DNA from 4 places in the Streptomyces venezuelae genome. Region 4 is predicted to be linked to each of the others. Evidence: riboswitches for the same ligand, from Rfam matches in the RefSeq annotation. Region 4 holds a riboswitch; each other region holds the start of a gene.
The links. Region 4 has a riboswitch for cobalamin ahead of DEJ47_RS08115 (cobalamin biosynthesis protein). Riboswitches for the same ligand answer to the same signal wherever they lie in the genome.
Positions count from the first base shown of each region.

Region 1: it holds a riboswitch for cobalamin, as region 4 does, so the genes downstream of both, cobN (cobaltochelatase subunit CobN) here and DEJ47_RS08115 (cobalamin biosynthesis protein) in region 4, are expected to answer to the same signal.
Region 2: it holds a riboswitch for cobalamin, as region 4 does, so the genes downstream of both, DEJ47_RS10120 (ABC transporter substrate-binding protein) here and DEJ47_RS08115 (cobalamin biosynthesis protein) in region 4, are expected to answer to the same signal.
Region 3: it holds a riboswitch for cobalamin, as region 4 does, so the genes downstream of both, DEJ47_RS10840 (prenyltransferase/squalene oxidase repeat-containing protein) here and DEJ47_RS08115 (cobalamin biosynthesis protein) in region 4, are expected to answer to the same signal.

Region 1 covers NZ_CP029193.1:6,351,423-6,356,171, reverse strand. The annotation lists gene DEJ47_RS29250 (cobalamin biosynthesis protein CobG) at 1-769, opposite strand, end outside; cobalamin riboswitch at 887-1,025, shown strand; gene cobN (cobaltochelatase subunit CobN) at 1,059-4,688, shown strand; gene DEJ47_RS29240 (amidohydrolase) at 4,734-4,749, opposite strand, start outside.
Region 2 covers NZ_CP029193.1:2,176,382-2,181,130, reverse strand. The annotation lists gene DEJ47_RS10140 (asparaginase) at 1-134, shown strand, start outside; gene DEJ47_RS10135 (HAD family hydrolase) at 139-1,293, opposite strand; gene DEJ47_RS10130 (helix-turn-helix domain-containing protein) at 1,494-2,357, shown strand; gene DEJ47_RS10125 (VOC family protein) at 2,362-2,817, shown strand; cobalamin riboswitch at 2,815-3,000, shown strand; gene DEJ47_RS10120 (ABC transporter substrate-binding protein) at 3,065-4,093, shown strand; gene DEJ47_RS10115 (FecCD family ABC transporter permease) at 4,099-4,749, shown strand, end outside.
Region 3 covers NZ_CP029193.1:2,345,241-2,349,989, forward strand. The annotation lists gene DEJ47_RS10830 (aldehyde dehydrogenase) at 1-1,153, opposite strand, end outside; gene DEJ47_RS10835 (MBL fold metallo-hydrolase) at 1,369-2,424, shown strand; cobalamin riboswitch at 2,449-2,573, shown strand; gene DEJ47_RS10840 (prenyltransferase/squalene oxidase repeat-containing protein) at 2,695-3,930, shown strand; gene DEJ47_RS10845 (SCO2322 family protein) at 3,927-4,622, shown strand; gene DEJ47_RS10850 (energy-coupling factor transporter transmembrane component T) at 4,666-4,749, shown strand, end outside.
Region 4 covers NZ_CP029193.1:1,749,345-1,754,093, forward strand. The annotation lists gene DEJ47_RS08105 (inorganic phosphate transporter) at 1-1,035, shown strand, start outside; gene DEJ47_RS08110 (hypothetical protein) at 1,048-1,272, shown strand; cobalamin riboswitch at 1,379-1,522, shown strand; gene DEJ47_RS08115 (cobalamin biosynthesis protein) at 1,559-2,515, shown strand; gene DEJ47_RS08120 (cobyric acid synthase) at 2,512-4,089, shown strand; gene DEJ47_RS08125 (putative cobaltochelatase) at 4,086-4,749, shown strand, end outside.

The DNA of each region.
Region 1 (4,749 bases), 4.6 Mb from region 4:
CGGACACCGCCAGACCCCCCGGCCCCTCGCCCTCCGGCCCGATCCGTGCGGCGTCAACCCTCGCCGCCTCCAGCGCCCCGCCCAGGTCGACGGTCTGCCCGGTCGGGAGTTCGGTCACGCGCCACGCCCCGTTCCCCGCGGCGTCCGCCGCCGCGAGGAACGCCTTCGCCGCGGCGAGCGCCGCGCGCGGGGCGTCGGCCGCGGCGACCCGGAACGACACGCTGCCCATCCCGACCACCGCCGTCCCGCCCGATTCTGCGATCAAGGTCACATCGCCGCCGAGGCCCGCCACGTCTCCCCGTCCGTCGTCCAGGGCGAACAGGAAGCGGCCGGAAAGTCGGGGCGTCCAGTCCTCCGCGCAGAGGAGTCCGTCCAGCTCACGGGCCCACAACTGGACGTCGGCGTGGCCGGTTCCGTCCGTTCCCGCGAGGGGGGACGCCACCACGTTCCGGACGCGTTCGTGGCGCTCGGAGGGGAGCAGGCCCGCGTCCGCGAGCAGCGCGGAGAGTTCGCCGGCGCACGCGTCGCCGAGGCCGCGCAGCTCGATGTTGCCGCGGGAGGTGACGCTGAGGTTGCCGTCGGCCAGACGCTCCGCCGCGGCCTCCAGAGCCAGCACCTGACGGGACGTCAAGATGCCTCCGGGCAGGCGGAGTCGGGCCAGGAGGCCGTCGTCGGCGCGGTGCAGGCGGAGGGCTCCGGGGCAGGCGTCGCCCCGGTCACGTATGAGGGATTCGCCCTGATCTGGGGATGGTGCTGGGGTGGGCGGCATGGCGGCGAGCATACCCACGCGGATCCGGCCGGTCCTCTCCCGAGACAGGTCGTCCTGGCAGGTGGCCGCACCGCCGACCGCGGGCAGGACTTACTATGCAGGCGGCGGACCGCCAGGTCCGTCGACGCCAGCGACGGCGTGGGTCCAACAGGACCCGAGGGAGGAAGCCCGGTGCGAATCCGGCGCGGTCCCGCCACTGTGAGCCCCACCCGCGTGGGGCGAGCCAGGAACTCCTGCCGTCCATACGACCACCCGGGGCGCGGACACCCCGAGGAAGGCCTGCGCCCGCATGCTTCTGCTGTTGTCGACCTCCGACACCGACCTGCTCAGCGCCCGCGCGGCGGGAGGCCCGGTCGACTACCGGTTCGCCAACCCGTCCCGCCTCGACCTCGCGGAGCTGCCCGCCCTGCTCGACGGCGTCGACCTCGTCGTCGTACGTCTCCTCGGCGGCGTCCGCGCCTGGCAGGACGGCCTCGACCAGCTCATCGCCACCGGCCTCCCCGTGGTCGTGCTCACCGGCGAACAGGCACCCGACGCCCAGCTCATGGCCTCCTCGACCGTGCCCGTCGGCATCGCCGCCGAGGCGCACGCGTACCTCGCGCACGGCGGCCCCGCGAACCTGGACCAGCTGGCCCGCTTCCTCTCCGACACCGTGCTGCTCACCGGCCACGGCTTCGAGCCGCCCGCGGCCGCCCCGTCATGGGGCCCGCTGGAGCGCACCGCCCGCACCGGCGTCGACGGCCCGACGGTCGCCGTGCTCTACTACCGCGCCCACCACATGAGCGGCAACACCGCGTTCGTGGACGCGCTGTGCGGGGCGATCGAGGACGCGGGCGCCCGCGCGCTGCCGCTGTACGTGGCCTCGCTGCGCGCCCCGGAGCCCGAGCTGATCGACGAGCTGCGCGCCGCCGACACCATCGTGACCACCGTCCTCGCGGCGGGCGGCACCAAGCCCGCCGAGGCCTCCGCGGGCGGCGACGACGAGTCGTGGGACGCGGGCGCGCTGACCGGCCTCGACGTGCCGATCCTCCAGGCGCTGTGCCTGACCGGGTCGCGCTCCGCCTGGGAGGAGAACGACGAGGGCGTCTCGCCGCTGGACGCCGCGAGCCAGATCGCGGTGCCGGAGTTCGACGGCCGCCTCATCACCGTCCCCTTCTCCTTCAAGGAGATCGACGAGGACGGCCTTCCGGCATACGTCGCCGACGCCGAGCGCGCGGCCCGCGTCGCCGGGATCGCCGTACGCCACGCACGCCTCAGGCACATCCCGGCCGCCGACAAGCGCCTCGCCCTGGTGCTCTCCGCGTACCCGACGAAGCACTCCCGCATCGGCAACGCGGTCGGCCTCGACACCCCGGCGTCCGCCGTGCGGCTGCTGCGCAGGCTGCGCGCCGAGGGGTACGACTTCGGCCCCGAGGCCGACATCCCCGGCCTGGTCTCCGGCGACGGCGACGAGCTGATCCGCGCGCTCATCGACGCGGGCGGCCACGACCAGGACTGGCTCACCGAGGAGCAGCTCGCCGCCAACCCGGTGCGCATCCCGGCCGCCGACTACAAGCGGTGGTACGCGACGCTGCCGCAGGAGCTGCGCGACTCGGTCGAGGAGCACTGGGGGCCGCCGCCCGGTGAGATGTTCCTCGACCGCTCCCGCGTGGGCGACGGCGGCGACCCGGAGGGCGACATCGTGCTCGCCGCGCTGCGCCGCGGGAACCTGCTCATTCTCATCCAGCCGCCCCGTGGCTTCGGCGAGAACCCCATCGCGATCTACCACGACCCGGATCTGCCGCCGTCACACCACTACTTGGCCGCGTACCGGTGGATCGCGGCGCCCGCGGCCGACAACGGCTTCGGCGCGGACGCGATGATCCACCTCGGCAAGCACGGCAACCTGGAGTGGCTGCCCGGCAAGAACGCGGGCCTCTCGGCGGCCTGCGGGCCCGACGCCGCGCTCGGGGACCTGCCGCTCATCTACCCCTTCCTGGTCAACGACCCGGGCGAGGGCACGCAGGCCAAGCGCCGCGTCCACGCCACGCTCATCGACCACCTGGTACCGCCGATGGCGCGCGCCGACTCCTACGGCGACATCGCGCGGCTGGAGCAGCTCCTCGACGAGTACGCGCAGATCAGCTCCATGGACCCGGCGAAGCTCCCGGCGATCCGCGCGCAGATCTGGACGCTCATCCAGGCCGCGAAGCTCGACCACGACCTGGGCCTGGAGCAGCGCCCGGACGACGACGGCTTCGACGACTTCCTGCTCCACGTCGACGGCTGGCTCTGCGAGATCAAGGACATGCAGATCCGTGACGGTCTGCACGTCCTCGGCAACCCGCCGGCCGGTGCCGACCGCGTCAACCTCGTCCTCGCGGTGCTGCGCGCCCGCCAGATCTGGGGCGGCACGACCGCGCTGCCGGGTCTGCGCGAGGCGCTGGGCCTGGATGAGTCGGCGGCCACGCGCGTGACGGCCGACGAGGCGGAGGCCACGGCCCGCGCGCTGGTCCAGGCGATGGACGACGCGGGCTGGGACCCGGCTGCCGCGGCCTCGGTGGCCGCGGACCACGGCGAACAGGTCGCCGCCATCCTGGAGTTCGCGGCCCGCGAGGTCGTGCCGCGCCTCGCGGCGACCACCGCCGAGCTCGACCACGCCGTGCACGCCCTGAACGGCGGCTTCGTCCCGGCGGGCCCGTCGGGCTCCCCGCTGCGCGGTCTGGTCAACGTCCTGCCGACCGGCCGCAACTTCTACTCGGTCGACCCGAAGGCCGTCCCCTCCCGCCTGGCGTGGGAGACGGGCCAGGCGCTGGCCGACTCTCTCCTGGAGCGGTACAAGCAGGACAACGACGGCGCGTACCCGACCTCCGTGGGCCTGTCCCTGTGGGGCACGAGCGCGATGCGCACCGCGGGCGACGACGTCGCCGAGGCGATGGCGCTGCTCGGCGTCCGCCCGGTCTGGGACGACGCGTCGCGCCGCGTCACCGGCCTGGAGGCCATCCCGTACGAGGAGCTCGGCCGCCCCCGCATCGACGTGACGCTGCGCATCTCGGGCTTCTTCCGCGACGCGTTCCCGCACACGATCGGCCTGCTCGACGACGCGGTGCGGCTCGCCGCCTCCCTGGACGAGCCCGCCGACCGCAACTACGTCCGCGCCCACGCCCAGGCCGACCTCGCCGAACACGGCGACGAGCGCCGGGCCACCACGCGCATCTTCGGGTCGCGCCCGGGTACGTACGGCGCGGGTCTGCTCCAGCTCATCGATTCCCGCGACTGGCGCACCGACGCGGACCTCGCCGAGGTCTACACGGTGTGGGGCGGTTACGCGTACGGCCGCGGCCTCGAAGGGCGCCCGGCCCGCGCCGAGATGGAGACCGCGTACAAGCGCATCGCGGTGGCCGCGAAGAACACGGACACCCGCGAGCACGACATCGCGGACTCCGACGACTACTTCCAGTACCACGGCGGCATGGTGGCGACCGTGCGCGCGCTGCGGGGCACGGCCCCGGAGGCGTACATCGGCGACTCGACCCGCCCCGAGACGGTCCGCACGCGCACGCTGGTCGAGGAGACCAGCCGCGTGTTCCGGGCCCGCGTGGTCAACCCGAAGTGGATCGAGGCGATGCGTCGCCACGGTTACAAGGGCGCCTTCGAACTCGCCGCCACCGTGGACTACTTGTTCGGGTACGACGCCACGACGGGCGTCGTCGCCGACTGGATGTACGACAAGCTCACCGAGACGTACGTCCTCGATCCGACGAACCGCCAGTTCCTGCGGGAGAACAACCCCTGGGCGCTGCACGGCATCGCGGAGCGCCTCCTGGAGGCGGAGTCGCGCGGCATGTGGGCGAAGCCCGACCCGGCGGTGCTCGAAGCGCTGCGGCAGGCGTACCTGGAGACCGAGGGCAACCTGGAGGACGGTGGTGACGAGGGCTGAGCCCCCGTCACCTCCAGCCCCCTGTCGGCCTGTTGCGGCCGGCCGTCACTGCGGCGGCCGG
Region 2 (4,749 bases), 430 kb from region 4:
TGCTCGGGCGCGGCCTGCTCTCCGCAGGGCCGCTCGACGCGCCCAAGGCGCGGCTGCTCCTCCACGCCCTGCTCGCGGACGGCGCCGACCACCCTCAAGTGGCCGACGCCTTCCGCGCGTTGAACACGCGGTGAGCGACTAGCCGATCTGGTCCGGTGTGACCGTCAGCCACCGCTTGTCGGCGGTCACCTTCTGGCCCAGCTCGCGCTGACGCTCCGCGTTCTTCCTCTTCATCCCGTCGAGCTGCTTCATGTACGCGTCCTTGCGGTTGACCCACACGCGCACGCCACCGTGCGCCACATCGGCGGAGTGGAAGAGCATCGGCCCGTCGCTGACCGGCGTGTCACCGGCCGCAAGGATCGGCTTCCGCCATTCGTCGATGTACGTGTTGATCGCCGCGGGCTTCCCCTCGTACCAGGTGAGCGGCGCCCACAGGTTCGGCGTCAGCTCGCGCTTCGCGAGCTTCGCGCGGTCCTTCTCGCCGAAGCGGCCCTCGGCGATCTCCTTGCGGGAGCTGGTGACCTCGCCGGTCTTGCGGTCCTTGAGCTGCAGGGAGACACCGATGACGTTCTGCGGCTTCACGCCGTAGCCGTACTTCGGGTCCGCGAGCACCATGCGCACCAGATCCTCGCTCGCCGCGCTGACCACGTACACCTCGATGCCGTGCGCCCGCAGCGTCCTGTACAGCTGTCGCATGCCGCACGAGAACTCCGGCGGCTTCACCTCGGTCTTCGTGAGCTTCCCGTCCTCGTAGTACTCGGCGGGGATCGGCTTCTCGTACGCCAGGAGCTCGTCGACGTACCCCTTGAGCTCCTTCAGCGTGAAGCCGGAGAAGATCTGCGCGGCCCACGGGTAGCAGACCTGGTCGTCCACCTCGCACAGCCGGTTGTAGTAGCTGTACAGGCTCTCCTTGTGCCCGGCCTTGTCCTTGAAGGGGATGACCTTCAGGGACGGGTCCATGGTCTTGCGGGTGAGGACGCCCTTCATCTCCAGGAAGGGCAGCAGCGACTCCTCCAGGTCGTTGCGGTACGTCGTGTTGTCCGCGTCGAAGACGGCGTACGCGCCCTTGTGTTCGTTCTCCGCGATGACCTCGCCGAGCTGCTCGGCGACGGGCTCCGGCCAGTGCGACAGCTCGCGGGCGGTGGCCGCCGAGGTGTCGGCGGCGCTCGCCTCGCCCGTCGGCCACAGCGCGCCGCCCGCGAGCACGGCGGCGGCCAGCGCGCCGGTGGTGCCGATGACGGCGAGCCTGCTCTTCGCCCGTGCGCTCTTTGCCCGTACTGCCCGTACTGCCATGTCTCTACGTCCCTGCCGTTCCCTGCGAGCGATGTGCGCCCCGACCGGAGCGGCGCGCCATGTTATGGGGCGGCACCCGCATTTCCCATGATCGAAGTCACCGTCGCGCGGGGGCATGGGGCGGGTGAACACGGGTAGCCGAGGCGTCCGCGCGGTTCTGTTCAGAGGCCCGGGGGATTCACTCGGCCGATACTGAGTGCATGGACTCCCGCGAGTTCGTCCGGACCGCACCCGGACTCGACGGCATGGTGGTCTCCGCGGTCGGCTACCGCACCGAGGGGCAGCGCCCAGGCCTGCACCGGGGCCTCCCCTCCCCGTACCTGACGCTGATCTTCTCCCTGGACGGCACCATCGCCACCGGCAGCACCCCGGACCAGGCGACCGGCGCGGACGCGACCCGCACCGACATCGTCGTGGGCGGCCTGCACCAGAGCCCCGCGTACGTCGTACAGCCCGAGCACGAGGCCGGCATCCAGCTCGCCGTGCACCCCCTCGCGTCCCGCGCGCTCCTCGGCCTGCCCGCCGCCGGACTCGCCGGGCAGCTCGTCGTCGGCGGCACGGACGTCCTCGGCGCCACGGCCGCCGAGGTCCGCGAGCGGCTGTGCGACCTCGACCGCTGGGAGGACCGCTTCGCGCTCCTCTCGGCGTACCTGCGCCGCCGCGCGGCCGGGGCGGAGGACACCGCGGGAACCGTCCGTCCCGAGGTCGCCGAGGCCTGGGCGTGGCTGGCCAGGCACCGGGGCGCGGGCACGCTCGGCGGCCTCTCCCGGCACGTCGCGCTCAGTGAGCGCAGGCTGACCGCGCTGTTCCGCGCCGAGACGGGCCTGACCCCCAAACAGGCGGCCCGCCTCATGCGCTTCCAGCACGCCAAGACCGCCGTGGCCCGCGCGGTCGCCGCGGGCGCGCCGCCCGACCTCGCCCGCGTCGCGGCCGACACCGGGTACTACGACCACTCCCACCTCGTACGCGACTTCCAGCAGTACACAGGGATGGCGCCGACCGGCTGGCTGGCCGAGGAGTGCCGGAATATCCAAGCCGGGGCGCACGGCCGGGGCGAAGAGTAGAGGCATGGACACCAACCGGAACACTTCGATGGAACAGCAGCTCAGCACGCCCGCCCCGGCCATCTGGCCGGCCCTCCAGGCGCAGGACGCCCCCGCCCTGATCGACTTCCTCGTCGGCACCGTCGGCTTCCTGCGGACCGCCGTCTACGAGGACGAGGGCCGCGTCGCCCACGCCCAGCTCGACTGGCCCGAGGGCGGCGGCGTCATGCTCGGCTCGTACGACCCGGCCAACGCGGCGACCTGCGGCAAGCCCGGCACGGCGGGCGCCTACGTCGTCACGGACCACGTCGACGACCTGTACCGGCGGCTCGTCGAGGCCGGGGTGAAGGTCACCGGCGAGATCGAGGACAAACCCTACGGAAGCCGTGAGTTCGGCATCGAGGACCCGGAGGGCAACCGCTGGTCCTTCGGCACGTACCGGGGCGAGCCGAGGCCCGGACCGACCATCGAGCAGCCGTGATAACTTGCGCAAGCCAGTCAAACCCACACCTGGGCCAGGGAATCCGGTGCGAATCCGGAACTGACGCGCAGCGGTGAGGGGGACGGGCGGGACCACGGCCACTGGGCGTCTCACGGCGCCCGGGAAGGCGTCCCGCCCGGCCGATCCCGAGTCCGAAGACCTGCTGGCGCCCTCCGGCCGCTCACCCGGCGGCGGGGGTCCGACGCAGGCCAGGCTCCGCGTATGAGCCGCGACACCAAGGGATCACGTGTCCTCGACAGCCCGTATATCCGCCCTTCTCTGTGCCTGCCTGTTCACGCTCACCGCGTGCGGCGGAGGCGGCACGTCGGACAAGGCGGACAAGAAGGCCGCCGGCTACCCGGTCACGGTCACCTCCTGCGGCAAGGAGGCGAAAGTCCTGGCGCCGCCGAAGCGGGCCGTCTCCCTCGACCAGGGCTCCACGGAGATCCTCCTCTCCCTCGGCCTCGCCGACCGCATGGTGGGCACCGGCACCTGGACCGACCCGGTCCTGAAGAACCTGGAGAAGGACAACGCGAAGGTCGAGCGGCTCGCCGACCGCTACCCGTCCCTGGAGAGGGTCCTCGCCAAGGAGCCGGACTTCGTCAGCGCGTCCTTCCTCTTCACGGTCGGCAAGGGCGGCGTCGCCGACCGCGCGAAGTTCGACGAGCTCGACGTCCCCGTCTACGTCTCGCCCAGCGACTGCGCGGGCAAGGACAACGACGGCGGCGGTGACGGCAAGCGCGTCAAGACCCTCACCATGGACACCGTCTACGGCGAGGTGCGCGACCTGGCGAAGGTCTTCCACGTCGAGAAGCGCGGCGAGAAGCTGGTCGCCGACCTCAAGGCGCGGGTCACGAAGGCCACGAAGGGCATCGACGCCTCCGACGCCACACTCCTGTACTGGTTCGCCAACTCCGACGCCCCGTACATGGCGGGCTGCTGCGGCGCCCCCGGCATCATCACCCGCGAACTCGGCGCGAAGAACGTCTTCGACGACACCCGCGAGGAATGGCCCCAGATCAACTGGGAGACCGTCGCCGACCGCGACCCCGACATCCTCGTCATCGGCGACCTCACCCGCAAGTCGCAGTCCGCGGAGAGCGCCGCCGCGAAGATCAAGTTCCTGGAGACCAACCCGGCGACCAAGAACCTGAGCGCGGTGAAGAAGAAGCGGTACGTCCTGCTCAGCGGCCAGGCCATGAACCCCACGATCCGTACGGTCGACGGCATCGAGCAAGTGGCGGCGGGACTGCGGAAGTTCGGACTGGTCAAGTGACGGAGATCGCGCCGGACGCCGGCGCGGGAGGCGGTGCGGTCGGCACCGCCTCCGCCCGAGCCCGGCAGGCGCTGCTGTGGATCGCCGGAGTCGCCGCACTCGTCCTCTCCGTCTCCGCGGCCGTCACCATCGGCCCCGCGGACATCTCCGTGCCCGACGTGTGGTCGACCGTCGCCGCCCACCTCGGCTGGGGCGAGAGCCCGCTCACCCCCATCAGGGACGGCATCGTCTGGAACCTGCGGATGCCGCGCACCGTGCTCGCCGCCGTCTGCGGCGCGGGCCTCGCGGTCTGCGGGGCGGTCATGCAGTCCCTGCTCCGCAACCCGCTCGCCGACCCCTTCGTGCTCGGAGTGTCGTCCGGGGCGTCCACGGGAGCGGTCGCGGTCGTCGTCCTGGGGGTCGGCGGGGGAGTGGTGTCCGTCTCCGCGGGCGCCTTCGCGGGCGCGCTCTGCTCCTTCGCCCTCGTCCTGCTCCTGAGTCACACCCTCGGCGACACCACGGACCGGGTCGTGCTGTCGGGCGTCGCGGCCATGCAGCTGTTCTCCGCGCTCACGTCGTTCGTCGTCCTCACGGCGGGTGACGCCGAGACGACGCGCGGCGTGCTGTTCTGGCTCCTCGGCTCGCTCAGCGGGGTCGGCTGGACGGACGTGTGGCTG
Region 3 (4,749 bases), 600 kb from region 4:
CGCGGGCGATGCGCATCGAGTTGTCGACGCCGCCGAAGAGGGTCGGCTCGACGTACCAGCCCCGGTCGAGTCCGGCGGGACGGCCGCCGCCCGCGAGGATCTTGGCGCCTTCCTCCTGGCCGATGCGGATGTAGTCGAGGGAGCGCTGCTGCTGCCGCCGGGCGACGAGCGGGCCGAGTTCGGTGGCGGGGTCGAGGGGGTCGCCGACCTTGAGGGCGCTCGCTGCGGCGGCGAAGGCCTCGGCGAACTCGTCGTAGCGGGTGCGGGGGACGAGGATGCGGGTCTGGGCCACGCAGGCCTGGCCGTTGATCATCCAGGCGAACGGGGTGATGCCCGCGACGGCCGTGGCCGTGTCGGCGTCCGGCAGGATGACGGCGGCGGACTTGCCGCCCAGTTCCAGGGTCACGCGGGTGAGGTTGCGGGCGGCGACCTCCATGACGCGTTTGCCCGCGGCGACGGATCCGGTGAAGGACACCTTGTCGACGTCGGGGTGCCCGACGAGGTACTCGCTGACCTCGCGGTCGGCGCAGACGATGGACAGCACGCCCTCGGGCAGGCCCGCCTCGGCGGCGAGCTCGGCGAGTATGTAGGCGTCCAGGGGCGCCTCCGGGGAGGTCTTGAGGATCACGGGACAGCCGGCGAGGAGGGCGGGGGCCAGTTTGGCGGCGGCGGTGAACTGCGGGACGTTCCACGGCACGACGGCCGCGACGACGCCCACGGGTTCGCGCCGGACGAGCAGCCTGCCGAGGACGCCGTCCCGCTGCTCCTCGTACGGGAAGTCGCGCGCGACGGTGATCGCCGCGTCCCACACCATCATCGCGGCGAGGGCCTGCACCATCACACTGGAGGTGTACGGGGTGCCGTTCTCGGTGCTGATGACGCGGGCGATCTCCTCGTGGCGCACCGCGAAGCCGTCCTTGATCTTCGTGACGACCTCGATGCGCTCGTCCAGGGTCATGCGCGGCCAGGGTCCGTGCTCGAACGCCTTGCGGGCGGCGGCGACGGCGCGGTCGATGTCGGCGGGGGCCGCGTGCGGCACGCGGGCGAAGACCTCTCCGGTGTGCGGGGAGACGATGTCGATGACGTCCTTGCCGAGCGGGTCGACCAACTCCCCGCCGATGAACAGCTGTCCGTGTTCCACGAGCTCGGTCATGGCTGACTGCCTCCTGCGGAGCGTTTCCTGACACGGTTTCAGGACTGAGGAACTGATACCAGTTCTAGTTCGTGGAGTCCACGGACGGAAGGGGCAACGCGCGCTCCAAGCAGTCGACTTGGGCGACCACTGGAACTAGTTCTAGTTATAGTGAGGAGCCCCGGCGAGGGTGAAGGACCCCGGCGAGGGGACCGGCGACGAGAGACGAGGCCCTCATGACCCCGCAGGTGACGGACCCGCCGGTGACCGAGCACGGCGGCGGCGTCTGGAGCATCAAGGTCCCGATCCCCGACAACCCCCTCGGCTTCACCCTCGTCCACCTCCTCGACACCGACGCGGGACCGGTCCTCGTCGACACCGGCTGGGACGACCCGGCGTCCTGGGACACCCTCGTCGCCGGGCTCGCCGCGTGCGGCGTCGCGGTCGCCGACGTGCACGGCGTCGTCATCACCCACCACCACCCCGACCACCACGGCCTCTCCGGCCAGGTCCGCGACGCGTCCGGAGCGTGGATCGCCATGCACGACGCCGACGCGTCCGTGGTCCGCCGCACCCGCTCGAACCCGCCGGACCGCTGGTACGCGTACCTCGTGGACAAGCTCACGGCCGCCGGCGCGCCCGCCGACCACCTCGCCCCGCTGCTCCGCGCCCGCGACGAGGGCCGCCCCCGCAAGCTCCCCGGCCTCGCCCCCGCCCTGCCCGACCGCTCCATCACCCCCGGCGAACTCCTCGCCCTGCCCGGCCGCCGCCTGCGCGCCGTCTGGACCCCCGGCCACACGCCCGGCCACGTCTGCCTCCACCTGGAGGAGGACCACCCCGCGGGCCTGCGCGGCAACGGCCGCCTCTTCTCCGGCGACCATCTGCTGCCCGGCATCAGCCCGCACATCGGCCTGTACGAGGACCCCGATTCGGAGACGGTGACCGACCCCCTCGGCGACTACCTGGACTCCCTGGAGCGCGTCGCCCGCCTCGGCCCCGCGGAGATCCTCCCCGCCCACCAGCGCGCGTTCACCGACGCGCCGGCCCGCGTCCACGAACTCCTGGCCCACCACGAGGAGCGCCTGACCGGGCTGCTCGCCCTGCTCGCCGAGCCCCTCACCCCGTGGCAGATCGCCGCGCGCATGGAGTGGAACCGGCCCTGGGACGAAATCCCCTACGGGTCGAGGACCATCGCCGTGTCGGAGGCCGAGGCGCATGTGCGGCGGCTGGTGAAGCTGGGGCGCGCCGAGGCCGTGCCGGGGAGCGATCCGGTCGCGTTCGTGGCGGTGTGACCCGAGGGGTGCGCGGACCGGCCGGTAGAGTGAGGGCGTCGTCCTCACGTCCGCCAAGGGGGAAGCCGGTGCGAATCCGGCGCTGACCCGCAGCCGTGTGCCACGCAACGTGGTGAGCCGGAATGCCCGGCGCGGAACGTGACCGGCTCGCTTCATCGGGCCCCCGATGAGCGGCACCGTCGAGGTATACGGAGCCGGAGCCGCCCGGTCGCCGTGCTCGCACGGTCCGTGCCGCCCCGCTCCCCGCAGGGAGAGGCAACCCGCCCCATCATGAACGTTCGTCGCAGCGCAGCGGTCCTGGCCGCCGCCGTCGCCGTCTTCGGCTCGGCCGCGGCACCGGCCGCCTTCGCGGACGACGCGAAGCCGTCGCCGTCGGCCGCTCTCCCCTCGGGCCTCTACGGCAAGTCCGACCCGAAGTTCGACGGCGTCTTCCGCCAGTCGTACGCCCTGCTCGCCCAGCACACCGAGGGCGTCGAGCCCGCCGCGAAGGCCGTGGACTGGCTGACCGGCCAGCAGTGTGCGAGCGGCGGCTTCGCGGCGTACCGCGCGGACTCCTCCGAGCCGTGCAACTCCAAGACGGCGGTCGACAGCAACTCCACCGCGGCGGCCGTGCAGGCCCTCGCCGCGCTCGGCGGCCAGGACAAGACGGTCAAGAAGAGCGTCGACTGGCTGAAGTCCGTGCAGAACAAGGACGGCGGCTGGGGCAACACCCCGGGACTGCCCTCCGACGCGAACTCCACCGGCATCGTCGTCGGCGCGCTCGTCGCCGCGGGCCGCAACCCCGCCGACGTGAAGTCCCAGGACGGCAAGTCCGCCTACGACGCGCTGCCGAAGCTCGCCATGGACTGCGGCAAGGACGGCGGCGCCTTCGGCCTCGCCGACATGAAGTCCGGCAAGCTCGCGCCGAACGCCTACGCCACCGCCGCCGGTGTGCTCGGCAGCCTCGGCAAGGGCCTCGTCGTTTCCGCCCCCAAGAAGTCCGAGGACGCCGCGCCCAAGTGCGCGAAGCCGGACACGGCCACGCAGGCCGCGAGCAACGGCGTCGGCTATCTGCTCGACACCCTCGGCAAGACCGACGACCACCTGATGTCGTCGATGCCGGGCTCCACGGACCAGCCGGACTTCGGCACCACCGCCGACTCCGTGCTCGCCCTCGCCGCCGCCGGACAGGGCGAGCGGGCGAAGAAGTCCGCCGAGTGGCTCGCCGGTAACTCTGCGGACTGGGCCAAGCAGTCGGGCCCGGCCGCCTACTCCAAGTTGATCTTCGCCGCGCACGCGGCCGGTCTGGACGCGCGCGACTTCGGCGGCGCCGACCTTGTCAAGCAGCTGAACGCCACGGGTCCGGCCCCCGAGACCTCCTCGAAGTCCCCGTCCGACGCGGACTCGGACGAGAAGAAGGACGACGACGGCGGCGTCAGCGTCTGGTGGATCATCGGCGTCGGCATGGTCGCGGGCATCGGCATCGGCTTCCTGTACAGCGGCAACCGCAAGAAGCAGCAGCCGTGACGCGGGACCGTGAGCGGCGCGGACGGGGGCGCGGGCGGCTGACTGTCGGCGTGTTCCTCGCCGCGCTCCTGGGCGTTCTCGCCGCCGTGCCCGCCCAGGCCGCCGGTTACCGCTACTGGTCGTTCTGGGAGCGGGACGGCGCGCAGTGGACGTACGCCAGCCAGGGCCCCGGCACCGCGCGTCCCGAGGACGGCGACGTCCAGGGGTTCCGCTTCTCGGTCTCCGACGACTCGAAGGACTCGGCGAAGCCGCGCGGTCCCGCCGACTTCGACGCCATCTGCGCGGGCACCCCGGCGAAGGACGGCCGCAAGCGGGTGGGCCTCGTCGTCGACTTCGGCACGGCGGGTGACGCGCCCGGCGGCGAGACGCCGCCGAAGCGGCGGACCGCCTGCGCGCAGGTCGGCGAGGACGCCACCAGCGCGGAGGCCCTCGCCTCCGTCGCCAAGCCGCTGCGCTACGACAGCAAGGCGCTGCTGTGCGCGATCGACGGCTACCCGAAGAGGGGCTGCGGCGAACAGGTCGCCGACGACGGAACGACCACGAAGACACAGCCGCAGACGGGGACGGGGAACGCGGACGACGGTGCGGGGGACGGCGCCGACGGCGGCCCCTCCGTCGGCCTGATCGCCGGGATCGCCGCCGTCGCGCTGCTCGGCGGCGCCGGGATCTGGCAGGCCCGCCGCCGCGGCTGACGCGCGGCTGCGTACGGACGACGAACACGACACGGACAGCACCATGACGGACCACGGCGGCGGCGCGCCCGCCCTCCTGCGGCGCCGCCTCGCCCCCGAGGCGCACCGCGGCAACGCGCTGCACCCG
Region 4 (4,749 bases):
GGCGCGATTCTCTGGAACCTCCTGACCTGGCTGGTCGGCCTGCCCTCCAGTTCCTCCCACGCGCTCTTCGGCGGCCTCATCGGCGCCGCGGTCATGTCGATGGGCTGGTCGTCGATCAACGGCGGCACCGTCGTCACCAAGATCCTGATCCCGGCCCTCGCCGCGCCGCTCGTGGCGGGTGTCGCCGCGATGCTGGCCACGCGCCTGACGTACCGGATCGGCCGCAACACCGACACCAAGGCCACCGCCAAGGGCTACCGCGTGGGCCAGATCGCCTCCGCGGGCCTCGTCTCGCTGGCGCACGGCACCAACGACGCGCAGAAGACCATGGGCATCATCACGCTCGCCCTGGTCACCGGCGGTGTCCTCAACCCCGGCGCGAACCCCCCGATGTGGGTCATCGTCTCCGCCGGTGTCGCCATCGCGCTCGGCACCTACCTCGGCGGCTGGCGCATCATCCGCACCATGGGCAAGGGCCTGACCGACCTCCAGCCGCAGCAGGGCTTCGCCGCCCAGACCAGCGCCGCGACGGTCATCCTCGCCTCCTCGCACCTGGGCTTCTCGCTCTCCACCACCCAGTCCTGCTCCGGCGCCGTGATGGGCGCGGGCCTCGGCCGCAAGGGCGGCGTCGTCCGCTGGTCGACCGCGACCCGCATGTTCGTCGCGTGGGGTCTGACCCTGCCGGCCGCCGGTCTGGTCGGCGCGGGCGCCGAGTTCCTCACCAAGCAGGGCCCCTGGGGCATCGCGGCCACGGCCGCGCTCCTCGTCGGCGGCTCCGCCGTCATCTGGGTGCTCTCGCGGCGCAACGCCATCGACCACACCAACGTCACCGACGACGAGGTCCGCACGGACGGGGGCGTACCGGCCGAGCCCATCGGCGTCGTGACCACCGCGATCGCCGCCGTCACGCCGCCCCCCGCGGGCACCCTGGCCGCCTCGCCCGTCCCGGACACGTCCGTCAAGGCCGGCGTCTCGGCCCCGACCACGACCACGACCGGCGCCATGGCGGACCCCGCCCGGCCCGCGACGGTGTAAGGACAGACCAGCATGAACATCGACTGGGCAGCTCTCGGCTCCGTCTTCGGCGTCAGCCTCGCGGTGACGGTCGCCCTCGTGGGCCTCTTCACCCTCGGCATCGTCGGCCTCTCCCAGCAGGAGAAGGCGACCGCCGCCTCCGGCGGTTCGGCGGCCGTGGCGCGCACCGGCGCGTACGCGTGCTTCGCGCTGTGCGCGGCGGCCGTGGCGTACGGGATCTATCTGATCGTCGCCTGACGGCAAGGTTTCCCGGAGGGGTGCGGAGCGTACGAAACGCTCCGCACCCCTCCTGTGTGTGGGCCCCAACACACTCTCCCGTCGCAGGTCAACAGCGAGTTGACGGGCATTCGCGGGGCGTGGTGGACTGCCCGGGCCAACTACGGCGGCAGAAGAGGAAGCCGGTGCGAATCCGGCGCGGTCCCGCCACTGTCACCGGGGAGCCACTCCCCGGAAGCCAGGAACTCTCGCCGCCGATTCACGTCGAACCAGGGCGCGGACACCCTGAGTGAGGACACACAACGCCATGAGTGCCGATCGCGATTTCGCGTACGGCGCCGCCGCCGGATTCCTCGGTGACCTGTTGCTCGGCGATCCCCGCCGAGGCCATCCGGTCGCCGCGTTCGGCCGGGCGGCGGGCGCCGTCGAACAGGTGCTGTGGCGGGACCACCGCGGGTGGGGCGCCCTGCACACCGCGGTGTGCGCCGGGGGCGCCGCGGGCGCCGCCGCACTGGCCTCCGCTCTCGTACGCCGCTCCGCCGCGGGCCGTGCCGGAACCGTGGCGCTCACCGCCGCCGCGACGTGGGCCGTGCTCGGCGGCACCTCGCTGGGCCGCGAGGCGCGGGCCGTCGGCGGGGCCCTGGAAGCCGGTGACATCGAGGTCGCCCGGGAGCGGCTGCCCCATCTGTGCGGGCGGGACCCGCAGGCCCTGGACGCCGACGGGATCGCGCGGGCCGTCGTGGAGTCCGTCGCCGAGAACACCTCCGACGCCGTGGTGGGAGCCCTGGTGTGGGGCGCGCTCGGCGGCGTGCCGGGGCTCGTCGCCTTCCGTGCCGTGAACACCCTCGACGCGATGGTCGGCCACAAGTCGGCGCGCTACCGGCGCTACGGATGGGCCTCCGCCCGGCTCGACGACGTCTTCGGCTGGCCCGGGGCGCGGCTCACCGCCGCGCTGGCCGTGGTCGCGGGCGACGCGCCCGCGGAGGCGGTGCGCGCCTGGCGCTCCGACGCCGCGCACCACCCGAGCCCCAACGCCGGTCCCGTCGAGGCCGCTTTCGCGGGGGCTTTGGGCGTACGCCTCGGGGGGACCCTCTCGTACGCGGGACGGGTCGAGCACCGGCCCGTGCTCAACGCGGACGGGCGCGACGTACAGGTGAGGGACATCGAGCGGGCGGTGAAGCTGTCCCGGCGGGTGAGCGGGCTGGCGCTCGGCGTCGCGGTCGTCGCGGGCGTCGCCCGACTGAGGTCAAGGAGAGCTTCGTGAGCGGTGGACTGCTCGTCGCCGGAACCACATCGGACGCCGGGAAGAGCGTCGTCACCGCCGGCATCTGCCGGTGGCTGGCGCGCAAGGGGGTGTCCGTCGCGCCGTTCAAGGCGCAGAACATGTCCCTCAACTCGTTCGTGACGCGCGAGGGAGCCGAGATCGGGCGGGCGCAGGCCATGCAGGCGCAGGCCGCCCGCGTCGAGCCGAGCGCGCTGATGAACCCCGTGCTGCTCAAACCGGGCGGCGACCGCTCTAGCCAGGTCGTCCTCATGGGCAAGCCCGTGGGCGAGATGAGTGCGCGCGGGTTCTTCGGGGGGTCTGAGGGGTCGTCCCCCGGGGACAGGCTGCACGGGGGACGCCAGGCGGCGCTGCTCGACACCGTCGTGGGTTGCCTGGAGGAGCTCCGGAGCACGTATGACGCCGTCATCTGCGAGGGCGCGGGCAGCCCCGCCGAGATCAATCTGCGGCGCACGGACATCGTGAACATGGGCATTGCGCGGGCCGCGCGCTTCCCCGTGCTCGTGGTCGGGGACATCGACCGGGGCGGGGTCTTCGCCTCGTTCTTCGGGACGACGGCGCTGCTGAGCGCGGCCGACCAGGAGCTGGTCGCCGGGTATCTCGTCAACAAGTTCCGCGGCGACGTCTCCCTCCTCGAACCCGGGCTCGACATGCTGCTCGGTCTCACCGGACGGCGCACGTACGGCGTGCTGCCGTTCCAGCACGGGCTCGGCATCGACGAGGAGGACGGCCTGCGGGTGTCCCTGCGGGGCGCCGTGCGCGAGTCCGTGGTGGCGCCGCCGGTCGGCGAGGACGTGCTGCGCGTCGCCGTGTGCGCGGTGCCGCTGATGTCCAACTTCACCGACGTGGACGCGCTCGCCGCCGAACCCGGTGTGGTCGTGCGGTTCGTGGACCGGGCGGAGGAGCTCGTCGACGCGGACCTCGTGATCGTGCCGGGCACGCGCGGGACCGTGAAGGCGCTGCGGTGGCTGCGTGAGCGCGGCCTCGCGGACGCCCTCGCGCGCCGCGCCGCCGAGGGCCGCCCCGTGCTCGGCATCTGCGGCGGCTTCCAGGTCCTCGGCGAGCACATCGAGGACGACGTCGAGTCGCGCGCCGGTTCCGTCGACGGGCTGGGGCTGTTGCCGGTGCGGGTGCGGTTCGCCCGCGAGAAGACCCTCGCCCGGCCGGTGGGCGAGGCACTCGGCGAACCCGTCGAGGGGTACGAGATCCACCACGGCGTCGCCGAGGTGACGGGCGGCGAACCCTTCCTGGACGGCTGCCGGGTGGGCGAGGTGTGGGGCACGCACTGGCACGGGTCGCTGGAGAGCGACGCGTTCCGGCGCCGGTTCCTCACCGAGGTCGCCCGCGCGGCGGGCCGCCGCTTCGTGCCCGCCCCCGACACCAGCTTCGGCGCGCTGCGGGAGGAGCAGCTCGACCTGCTGGGCGACCTGATCGAAGAACACGCGGACACGGACGCGCTGTGGAACCTGATCGAACAGGGACCGCCGGCGGGCCTGCCGTTCATCGCGCCCGGCGCGCCGCCGGCGGCACCGGAACGCACCAAGGAGGCTCTGTGAGTACCCCGTACCCGTTCACCGCCCTCGTCGGGCAGGACGACCTGCGGCTCGCGCTGTTGCTGAACGCCGTATCGCCCGCCGTGGGAGGCGTACTCGTACGGGGAGAGAAGGGCACCGCCAAGTCCACCGCCGTGCGCGCGCTCTCCGCGCTGCTGCCGGAGGTGCCGGTCGTCGCCGGCTGCCGCTTCTCGTGCGACCCGGCGGCTCCCGACCCCAACTGCCCCGACGGCCCCCACGAGTCGGCGGGTGCCACCGCGCGGCCCGCGCGCATGGTCGAGCTGCCCGTCGGCGCCTCCGAGGACCGGCTCGTCGGCGCCCTCGACATCGAACGGGCCCTGGCGGAGGGCGTGAAGGCCTTCGAGCCCGGACTGCTCGCCGACGCGCACCGCGGCATCCTGTACGTGGACGAGGTCAACCTCCTCCACGACCACCTGGTCGACCTGCTGCTCGACGCCGCCGCGATGGGCGCCTCGTACGTCGAGCGCGAGGGCGTGTCCGTGCGGCACGCCGCGCGGTTCCTGCTCGTCGGCACGATGAACCCCGAAGAGGGCGAGCTGCGGCCGCAGTTGCTCGACCGGTTCGGTCTCACCGTCGAGGTGGCCGCGTCCCGCGAGACGGACCAGCGCGTCGAGGTCGTACGGCGACGGCTCGCGTACGACG